DNA from 2 places in the Mesorhizobium sp. P3_A8 genome. Region 1 is predicted to be linked to the other one. Evidence: riboswitches for the same ligand, from Rfam matches in the RefSeq annotation. Region 1 holds a riboswitch; the other holds the start of a gene.
The links. Region 1 has a riboswitch for cobalamin ahead of AC1DX4_RS20805 (DUF1636 family protein). Riboswitches for the same ligand answer to the same signal wherever they lie in the genome.
Positions count from the first base shown of each region.

Region 1 (4,359 bases):
AGCATCGAGCGGTAGAACAGGATGGGAATGACGGGAGCGGCATTTTCCTCCCCTTGGAGGGGGAGGGGGACGACGCCGCGGTTCGGCTCGTAGTAGCCCGCTTTCGGCACGCTGACCGGCTCGGTGACAGCTGCTTCCCGTCCCGCCAGCCCCGCCAGCCGCTGCACCAGTGCGCTCATATTGGCCGGGCCGCCCTCGCGGAAATAGCCGAGCAGGCTATCCAATTCCTCGCGTGGCAGCGTCGAGGCTTCGATCAGCCTGATATCCTCGTCGTGGCTTTCACCTGGAAGCAGCGCGAGTTTAATCCCGTGTTCGCGGGCGGTCGCGGCAAGCTGGTCGCAGCCATAGCGCCACCAGTCGTAGCCGCCGAGGATGCGCACCAGGATGATCTTGGCGTGGCGGGCGACGCTGTCGACCCAGAGGTCAACGGACATGGGATGGCGCAGGTCGCGAAGTGCGGCCAGCCGCATCGAGGGCAGGCGGTCGGCATCCGCTTTCCACGCTGCCGCAAGGCCGGCAAGGTCGCTGTCGGTGAAGGACAGGGCCACGATATCCGCCGGCGTCTGCCGCAGATCGACCGGCTCGGCGAGATCGTCGAGCGAGGCGGAGGTCGTGGTGAGGATGTGCATCGCGGCCCGTGTCCGAGATCAGCCGGCGAGTATACGCTCGATTGCCGGGCGGTTCAGCCCCTTGAGGCCGATGACGACGAGGCGCGAGCGGCGGTCATCCTCAGCGGTCCAAGCGCGGTCGTAGTAATGATTGACGCGCGGGCCGACGGCCTGCAGCAAAAGCCGCATCGGTTTGCCGCCGACCTCGACGAAGCCTTTCACGCGCAGCACGTTTTCCTGTTCGGCGGCGGTGGCGACGCGCTTGGCCAGCTCGTCCGGATTGGCGATCGAGGCAATGTCGACGATGAAGGTGTCGAAGTCGTCATGCTCGTGGTCGAACGCGCCGTCATGATGGGACTTGCGGTTTTCGATGTCGTCCTCGACGGCGAGCCCGAGGCCGAGCAGCACCGAGGGGTCGACCTTGCCATACGACGTCGGCACGATCTTCACGGCTCGGGCGGAGTGTTCGCCAATGATGGCATTGGCGCGGGCCGAGCCGGCGGCGTCCATCAGGTCGCTCTTCGACAGGATGATCAGGTCGGCGCAGGCGATCTGGTCCTCGAACACCTCCTCGACCGGGTCGTCATGGTCGAGGCTGTCATCCCCGGCGCGCTGCGCCTGCAAGGCGTCCATGTCGTTGGCGACGCGGCCTTCGGCAAGCGCCGGGCCATCGACAACCGCAATGACGCCGTCGACGGTCACACGGCTCTTCACCGTCGGCCACTGGAAAGCCTGGACCAGCGGCTTGGGCAGAGCGAGGCCCGAGGTCTCGATCAGGATATGGTCGACCTTCGGCGTCAGCGACAGGATCTTGTCGAGCGCCGGCACGAAATCGTCGGCGACGGTGCAGCAGATGCAGCCATTGGCCAGTTCGACGATGTTTTCTTCCGGGCACGTGTCGATGCCGCAGCCTTTCAAAATCTCGCCGTCGATACCGATATCGCCGAACTCGTTGACGATGATGGCGATGCGCTTGCCGCCGGCGTTTTCCAGGAGATGGCGGACCAGCGTCGTCTTGCCGGCGCCAAGGAAGCCGGTGACGACAGTGCAGGGAACACGGGAGACGGAAGCGGTCATGGTTAGTCCTTCAGCATGTCGAGGGGTGGAATGCGGGCCACGAGGCCGCGCTTGAGCGAATCGGGCCGGCCGCGCCATGGGATGAGGCCGTCCGTTGACGTGGCGAAGAGCTTTGCGCCGGTGACGAGGTCGGCGCCACTGGTCAGGGTCAGGTCGCCAAACACATAGCTCCAGCAGCCGTCGCGCAGGATGGCGGCGCTGAGCCGACGCTTGCAATTGCCGAGGCATTCGACCGTGCGCACGCGGATATGGTCGTCAGACGCTGCACGGCGCGTGTCCTCAGCCAAAAGTTCGCCGGCACGCGGATGGGCATCCGAGCCGGTCTCATCGCGGCAGGAGGCGCAGACAATGATGGTGACGCCGGCCAAAGCATCACTGTTGGCGGACGGAATATCCGCTGTGCCAGCCGAAAAACTGCTGTTCTGGTCCAAAAACCGGGCTCCTTGCCCGGAAACCCGCCGGGCGATCGGATTCTTCTGTCGCAGACGGCAGGTCTCCTGGCTCGCGAGTCATCGCCTTCGGTAGCCGCCTTCCCGGGAACCTCCCAGTGGCTTTCGGCCTTGGCTCTTCGCTTACAGTTGCGGGGACAGCCGCGGATTTGAGATCGAAATCCCGCACCGCATTCCCTCTTAGCCCTTGCCGTTGCGGGCAAGGGACCGTCTGAACCGGATTTAGGCTTTTGCGGGTAGCGGTGTCAACGCGAGCTTACGACACCGCCATGTCGGCCAGCGCCGGCCCCAAATCGCCGGCCGGCGTCACTTCCATGCGCTCGAGCCCGAGCCAGCCCTGCATCTGCTTCAGTTCCTCGAAGAGTTCTGCCGCTGTTTCAGGCGGTGCGCCGGGCTCGGAGTAGGCGGCATGGACGCGCAGGACGCTGGCCGGCCGGTCTGCCTTGAGGTCGACGCGTGCCACGATCCGGTCGCCGAGCAGGAAGGGCAGGACGTAGTAGCCGTATTGCCGCTTTTCGGCCGGTGTGTAGATCTCGATGCGGTAGTGGAAATCGAACAGCCGCTCCGAGCGCGACCGCTCGAAGACAACAGGATCGAACGGCGCCAGCAAGGCGCGGGCCTCGATTTTTCGGGGCAAACGGGCGTCCCTGTGAAGGTAAGCCGGCTTGTCCCAGCCTTCGACACGCACCGGCACCAACTCGCCGGTCTCGACCAGTTCCTCCAGCCGCCCCTTCATGTCGGCTGGCGACAGCCGGAAATAGTCGCGCAGGTCGCTTGATGTCGCGATGCCGTGGGCGCGGGCGGAAATGCGCAGCAATTCGCGATGCGCGTCCTCGGCGGCCGGCACCGGCAGATCGAGGATCGCCTGCGGCAGCACGCGCTCCGGCAGGTCGTAGAAGCGTTCGAAGCCACGGCGGTGCGCCGTCGTAATGCGCCCGGCCCAGAACAGCCATTCGAAGGCGTGCTTGGCATGGCTCCAGCCCCACCAGCCGCCCGAGCCCTTCTGACCTTCGAGTGCTGAAGCAGCGATCGGGCCGCGCTCGGCGACCGCGCGGTAGATCTCTTCTATATAGGCGGCGTGCTCGCGGCCCCATTTGGCCAATCCCAGATACATTTCGTCGCCTTGCTCGGCGCGCTGCATGCGCCAACGCATCAGCGGATAGGTCTCGACCGGCAGGAACGACGCCTCATGCGCCCAGTATTCGAAGACCGTGCGCTTGCGCGTCACCGCAGCATTGTCGAGCAGAGCGAGCGGGTAGGGGCCAAGGCGCGAATAGAGCGGCATATAATGCGCGCGCACCACCGCGCTGACGGAATCGATCTGCAGCAGGCCGGTGCGGGAGAGCACACGGGCGAAGTGGCGGCGGTCGGGTGTGCCATTTGGGCGCGGATCAAGAAACCCTTGAGCGGCGAGCGCGATGCGCCGGGCGGTGGCGAGCGAGATCTTTTCCTTCATTCGGCGGACTCTGAGGGCTTGTTGAACCGAGGTTCTGACGGGTGATTCCAGCTCATGCTAGCAGGGTTTTGGCGGCAACCCTGTCAGGAGAGAAAAGTGGAGTAAAAAGTGAAGGAAATCAAACAAGAGCGGATCGGACCAGTTTCTTCGGATATGCCGTCCAGCACTGCGTTTTGAACAAGGTTTGACTTGCTTCGCTGGAAGTGCTGCGCTAACCCTCGCCGCGTTGCAGCATAGGCCCCTTAAAACGGTTCAGCGGTTAAACTGTCACGCTTCCGCATTAAGGTCCGGTGCTGTAATCAAAGTGGATTGGCGCCAACGGAAACCGCTGCATGAACGCACTCCTCAGTTCGTACCTGCCCATCGTCCTGTTCATCGGCGTGGCACTGGTCGTCGGCCTGGCGCTGCTGGCCGCACCGTTCCTGGTGGCTTACCGCAATCCCGATCCCGAAAAGCTTTCCGCGTACGAGTGCGGTTTCAACTCGTTCGACGACGCCCGCATGAAATTCGACATCCGTTTCTACCTGGTGTCGATCCTGTTCATCATCTTCGACCTGGAAGTGGCCTTTCTGTTTCCCTGGGCGGTATCCTTCTCGAAGATCGGCATGCTCGGCTTCTGGTCGATGATGGTGTTTTTGGCAGTGCTGACCATCGGCTTTGCCTATGAATGGAAAAAAGGAGCGCTGGAATGGGATTGAACGACAGTTCAGGCACCCTCGTCGCGCCGAAGCCGAAGGGCATCATCGATCCCAACACCGGCAAGCCGGTG
Region 1 is NZ_JBFUGI010000008.1:296,995-301,353, forward strand. Features, by position in the region: gene AC1DX4_RS20795 (cobaltochelatase subunit CobN) at 1-629, opposite strand, end outside; gene cobW (cobalamin biosynthesis protein CobW) at 648-1,685, opposite strand; gene AC1DX4_RS20805 (DUF1636 family protein) at 1,688-2,116, opposite strand; cobalamin riboswitch at 2,156-2,361, opposite strand; gene AC1DX4_RS20810 (winged helix-turn-helix domain-containing protein) at 2,391-3,590, opposite strand; gene AC1DX4_RS20815 (NADH-quinone oxidoreductase subunit A) at 3,923-4,288, shown strand; gene AC1DX4_RS20820 (NuoB/complex I 20 kDa subunit family protein) at 4,279-4,359, shown strand, end outside.

Region 2 (4,359 bases), on a different contig from region 1:
CGGCCCATATGGCCGTACCAGCCCTCGCGGCTCGACCGCTCCTCGATCATGAAGCCGAGCGATAGGCCCGGCATATGGCCGCCGAGCAGTTCGAGCTCCTTGCGGAAGATGATCTCTTCGGCGCGCCGCGCGCAGTTGACGAAGCCGACATCGGTCCATGGCGCGCAGTCATTCAGCCAGCGCAGCATCGACATCATCGGCGTCACGCCGGAGCCGGCCGAGATGAACAGATATTTGGCCGCCGGATGGCTGTGCAGCGAAAAGTCGCCCGCCGGCCCATAGGCCTTGACGTGCGAGCCGGGCTTCAGGTGATCGAACATCCAGCGCGTGCCGATGCTGCCTGCCTGCGCCTTCACCGTCACCGCGATCGAGAACGGCCGCGACGGCGAGGACGACAGCGTATAGGTGCGCATCAGCGGCCCGTCCGGTGTCGGCAGCTCCAGCGTCACGAACTGGCCCGGCTTGTAGCGGAACCAGGTCTGGTTGTCGGAGCGGAAGGTGAAGGTCCTGACGTCAGGCGCTTCGTCGCTGACGCCGATCACTTCCAGCACCTGCAGCCTGTCGTTCCAGGGCGCCATCTGGTCGAGATGGCGATAAAGGCCAAGATCCGTCATCGCGTTCATCCCTCAACCTCTCAAGCGACACTGCGCAGCGCCGGCCGGCCGCCATCGGCAAGGCGCGGACCGATGAAGCGGGCGTACCAGTCGACGAACTGGATCACGCCGCCCTCATGCAGCTCCGAATAGGGGCCGGGTTCATAGGCTGGCGACAGGATGCCGAAGGCGTTTTCCTCGACGATGCGGCGGTCCTGGTCGTTGGTCTCGGTCCAGACATGGGTGAGTTCGGCGAGATCGTAATCGACGCCCTCGACCGCATCCTTGTGGACCAGCCATTTGGTCGTCACCGCGGTTTCCGTGGCGCTGATCGGCAGCACGCGGAAGGTGACCGCATGGTCGATCAGGATATGATTCCAGGTCGTCGGGTAGTGATAGTGCATCAACGTGCCGATACGGTCGGCCGAGACGCTGTCGGACAGGTTCTTCTTCACCGCCCGCTTGCCGTTCATCGTGTAGCTGACTGCGTCACGCAGCAGCGGCGCGCGGGTGGCGCGGTACTGCCCGGCCGGGTCGATGCGGAACTTGCTCGGCAGGCCGGCTGCCTCGCATTTGGCCCAATGCGCCAGCATCTCCGGGTCGCTGTCGGCGCCTTGCACGCCGGTCACCGTCGGGGCTTCCGGGAAGGTCTTGCACAGCTCCGGGTGATTGCCGGCGCAATGGTAGCACTCGCGGTTGTTTTCCCAGACGAGCTTCCAGTTGCCCTTCTCGACGATCGTGCTCTCGAAGGCGATCTTTGCTTCGCCCAGGCGGTGCGGCTTGAGGTAGGGCTCGATCATCGCCCGCATCGGTGCGAAGTCGGCGGGCTCCTTGGCCAGGCAGATGAAGATGTAGCCGGCCACGCTCTCGCAGGCGACCGGCTTCAGGCCGAACTGGCTCTTGTCGAAGCCGTCGGCCATCTGGCGGGCAAACAGCAGCCTTCCGTCCAGCTCGTAGGTCCACTGGTGATAAGGGCAGACCAGCTTGGCGGCCATGCCCTTGTCGGTGTTGCAGACGCGGCTGCCGCGATGGCGGCAGGAATTGTGGAAGGCGTTGATCTCGCCCTGCTGATCGCGCACCAGCACGACCGGATAGTCGCCGATCTGTACGGTGATGAAGCTGCCGGGCTTCGGCAGTTCGCAATCATGGCCGATGAACAGCCAGTCGCGATACCAGATCAGCTCCATGTCCAGTTTGAAGAAATCGGGATCCGTGTAGAAGGGCTGCTCGAGCGAGAATCCGTCCCTGCGGCTGTTCAAGAGCCTCAGCATGTCGTTGCGCGTATCCATGTCCTGTCCTCTTCGTTCAAGGACTGAACTGGTGGTGATTGAGGAAGGATCGGGCGCAGGCCGGCGAAAGCCGGGCATGCACCATCCGCCTCTTGACCGCCCACCGCGATCAGTCGAGTCTAGAAATCTCGGGCTGGTTTCCGGGCTCTGGAGTTGTCCTTGCGGACCATCGCGACACCTTCCCAGGCTTTCGCCCAGTGGTCTCCCGTTGCGACTTGAACTCCACCACCGTTGCGGGGGCAGCGCCGGATTCTGACCGGCTTCCCAATTCTCCGCTCCATCGTCACGAAGCGGCACCTGAGATGTCATGATCTAATCACGACAGCGCTTGCGACATCGGCATGAAAGCGACATCGCATCCATGTGGCGCGACACGCATGCGCAATGATCGGTCAAGGACCGTGGTCACGGAAATCATCGTGGTGCCGGCTGTGCCGGCTATCAAAATCGACCCGAAACGGGGGCAAAAAGGGTTAACGGTTTCGAAAAGTGACTATTAGCACATTCTAAAATCGAACCGAACGGTTCGTTTCTGTTGACGGTGCGTGCAGGACGGTGTGAACGCTGAGCCTCCGATACAGTTGGTGATCGCAGTGCTGGTTTCAACTAACTTTTTGATATCAATAGGAAAAATGTTCGATCAAGAGGGCCTTGGTACAATTTCAAGTGGTGGATACTTGGTCCACACGGAACAACTTCGTGATTGGAAACGGCCAGCTGGCTTTCCCACATCGGGGCTGTCCGAACGACGCGATTTTAATCCCAAGACACGCCGCTAGACGGACGGAAAAAAATACTGGAGTACCCAAAATGAAAAAGATTGTTCTCACTGCCGCCGCCCTTCTGGCCATTTCCGGCAGCGCCTTCGCTGGTAGCGACAACTACGGTTCGAATGCCTCCCCGGCAGCTGCTGCTGTCGACAGCTCGCACACCGCTTCGATCAAGAAGTCGGAACCGGCTGCTCAGACGCCTGTCCAGGGTGCTGACCACAACCTCTTCGGCAACCACTAACAGCCGATCCCGGCCAACGGCGGGGTTTTTGTCCGCCGCTCTGGCCGACCTTAAGAAATTCAGGAGACTAACATGAACAAGTTCATCATTGCTGCCGTCGCCGTCCTGGCCATCTCCGGCAGCGCCTTTGCCGGCAGCGACAACTACGGCTCCAATGGCGCCAACCAGCCTGCCGTTGCTTCGACCGACAGCTCTTACACGGCTTCGATCAAGAAGTCGGAACCGGCTGCCCAGGCACCTGTTCAGGGTGCCGATCGTAATCTTTTCGGCCGCTAACAGCCGATTCCGGGAGCGGCGGTTTGCCCCGCTGCTCCCGTGAAACTCAAAATTCAGGAGACTTGAAATGAAGAAGATCATCCTTGCTGCCGCCGCCGTTCTGGCCATCTCCGGCAGCGCCTTCGCAGGCAGCGACAACTACGGCTCCAATGGCGCCAACCAGCCTGCCGCGACTTCGGTCGACAATTCGCGTACGGCTTCGATCCGCAACAGCGGCTCGCCCGTCTACAAGCTGCTCAATTCGTCGGGCGACGTGCAGAAGTCGATCCCTCAGAGCAGTGACCGGGACCTCTTCGGCAACCACTAACAGCCGAAGCTGACCTCCAAAAAAGAGCGGCGGGCCTGGCCCGCCGCTCTTTTTTATGTGCCTTGATTCAGCGGAGCTGTTCGCCTCAGGCCGCCTTTGCTTCCGGCTTTTGGAGCGCGAAGGAATGTCCGTCCGCATCGAAGATGTGCAGGTCTTCGCCATTGGCGCTAAGCCGCAATGTCGAGCCGCGCTTGACCTCGGCATTGCCGGGCAGCTTGGTCACCAGCGGCAGGTCGGCGCGGCCGATGTCGACGTAGACCAGCTGAACCTCGCCGAGTTGTTCGACATAATCGACCGTTCCCTCGAACAGATAATCCGCGCCGGTGGCGATGATCAGGTCCTCCGGCCGCACACCGAAGCTTACCGCCGCACCCTTCGCCGAGGCAGGTGTCGTGATCGGCACCGTGGCCTTGCGCCCGCCGACATGGCTGACCACGGTCGGGTTGCCGGTCTTGTCGATCGTCGCCGGCAGGATGTTCATGGCCGGAGAGCCGATGAACTGGGCGACGAACAGATTGCCGGGCTTCTTGTAGAGATCCATCGGCGTACCGACTTGCTCGATATGGCCGTCCTTCAACACCACGATGCGGTCGGCGAGCGTCATCGCCTCGACCTGGTCGTGGGTGACGTAGATCATGGTCGTGTTGGGCATCGATTCCTTAAGCTTGGCGATCTCGATACGCGTGGCGACACGCAGCGCGGCATCAAGGTTCGACAGCGGCTCGTCGAACAGGAACACTTTCGGATTGCGCACGATGGCGCGGCCGATGGCGACACGCTGGCGCTGCCCCCCCGACATCGCCTTGGGCAGCCGGTCGAGATATTTGGTCAGCTGCAGGATTTCCGCAGCCTGGCGCACGCGCCGGTCGATCTCGGCCTTGTT
Region 2 is NZ_JBFUGI010000001.1:289,611-293,969, reverse strand. Features, by position in the region: gene AC1DX4_RS01305 (FAD-binding oxidoreductase) at 1-614, opposite strand, end outside; gene AC1DX4_RS01300 (aromatic ring-hydroxylating oxygenase subunit alpha) at 635-1,882, opposite strand; cobalamin riboswitch at 1,997-2,198, opposite strand; gene AC1DX4_RS01295 (DUF680 domain-containing protein) at 2,693-2,893, shown strand; gene AC1DX4_RS01290 (DUF680 domain-containing protein) at 2,966-3,169, shown strand; gene AC1DX4_RS01285 (DUF680 domain-containing protein) at 3,237-3,476, shown strand; gene AC1DX4_RS01280 (ABC transporter ATP-binding protein) at 3,562-4,359, opposite strand, start outside.
Region 2: another riboswitch for cobalamin. It lies ahead of AC1DX4_RS01300 (aromatic ring-hydroxylating oxygenase subunit alpha); the one in region 1 lies ahead of AC1DX4_RS20805 (DUF1636 family protein).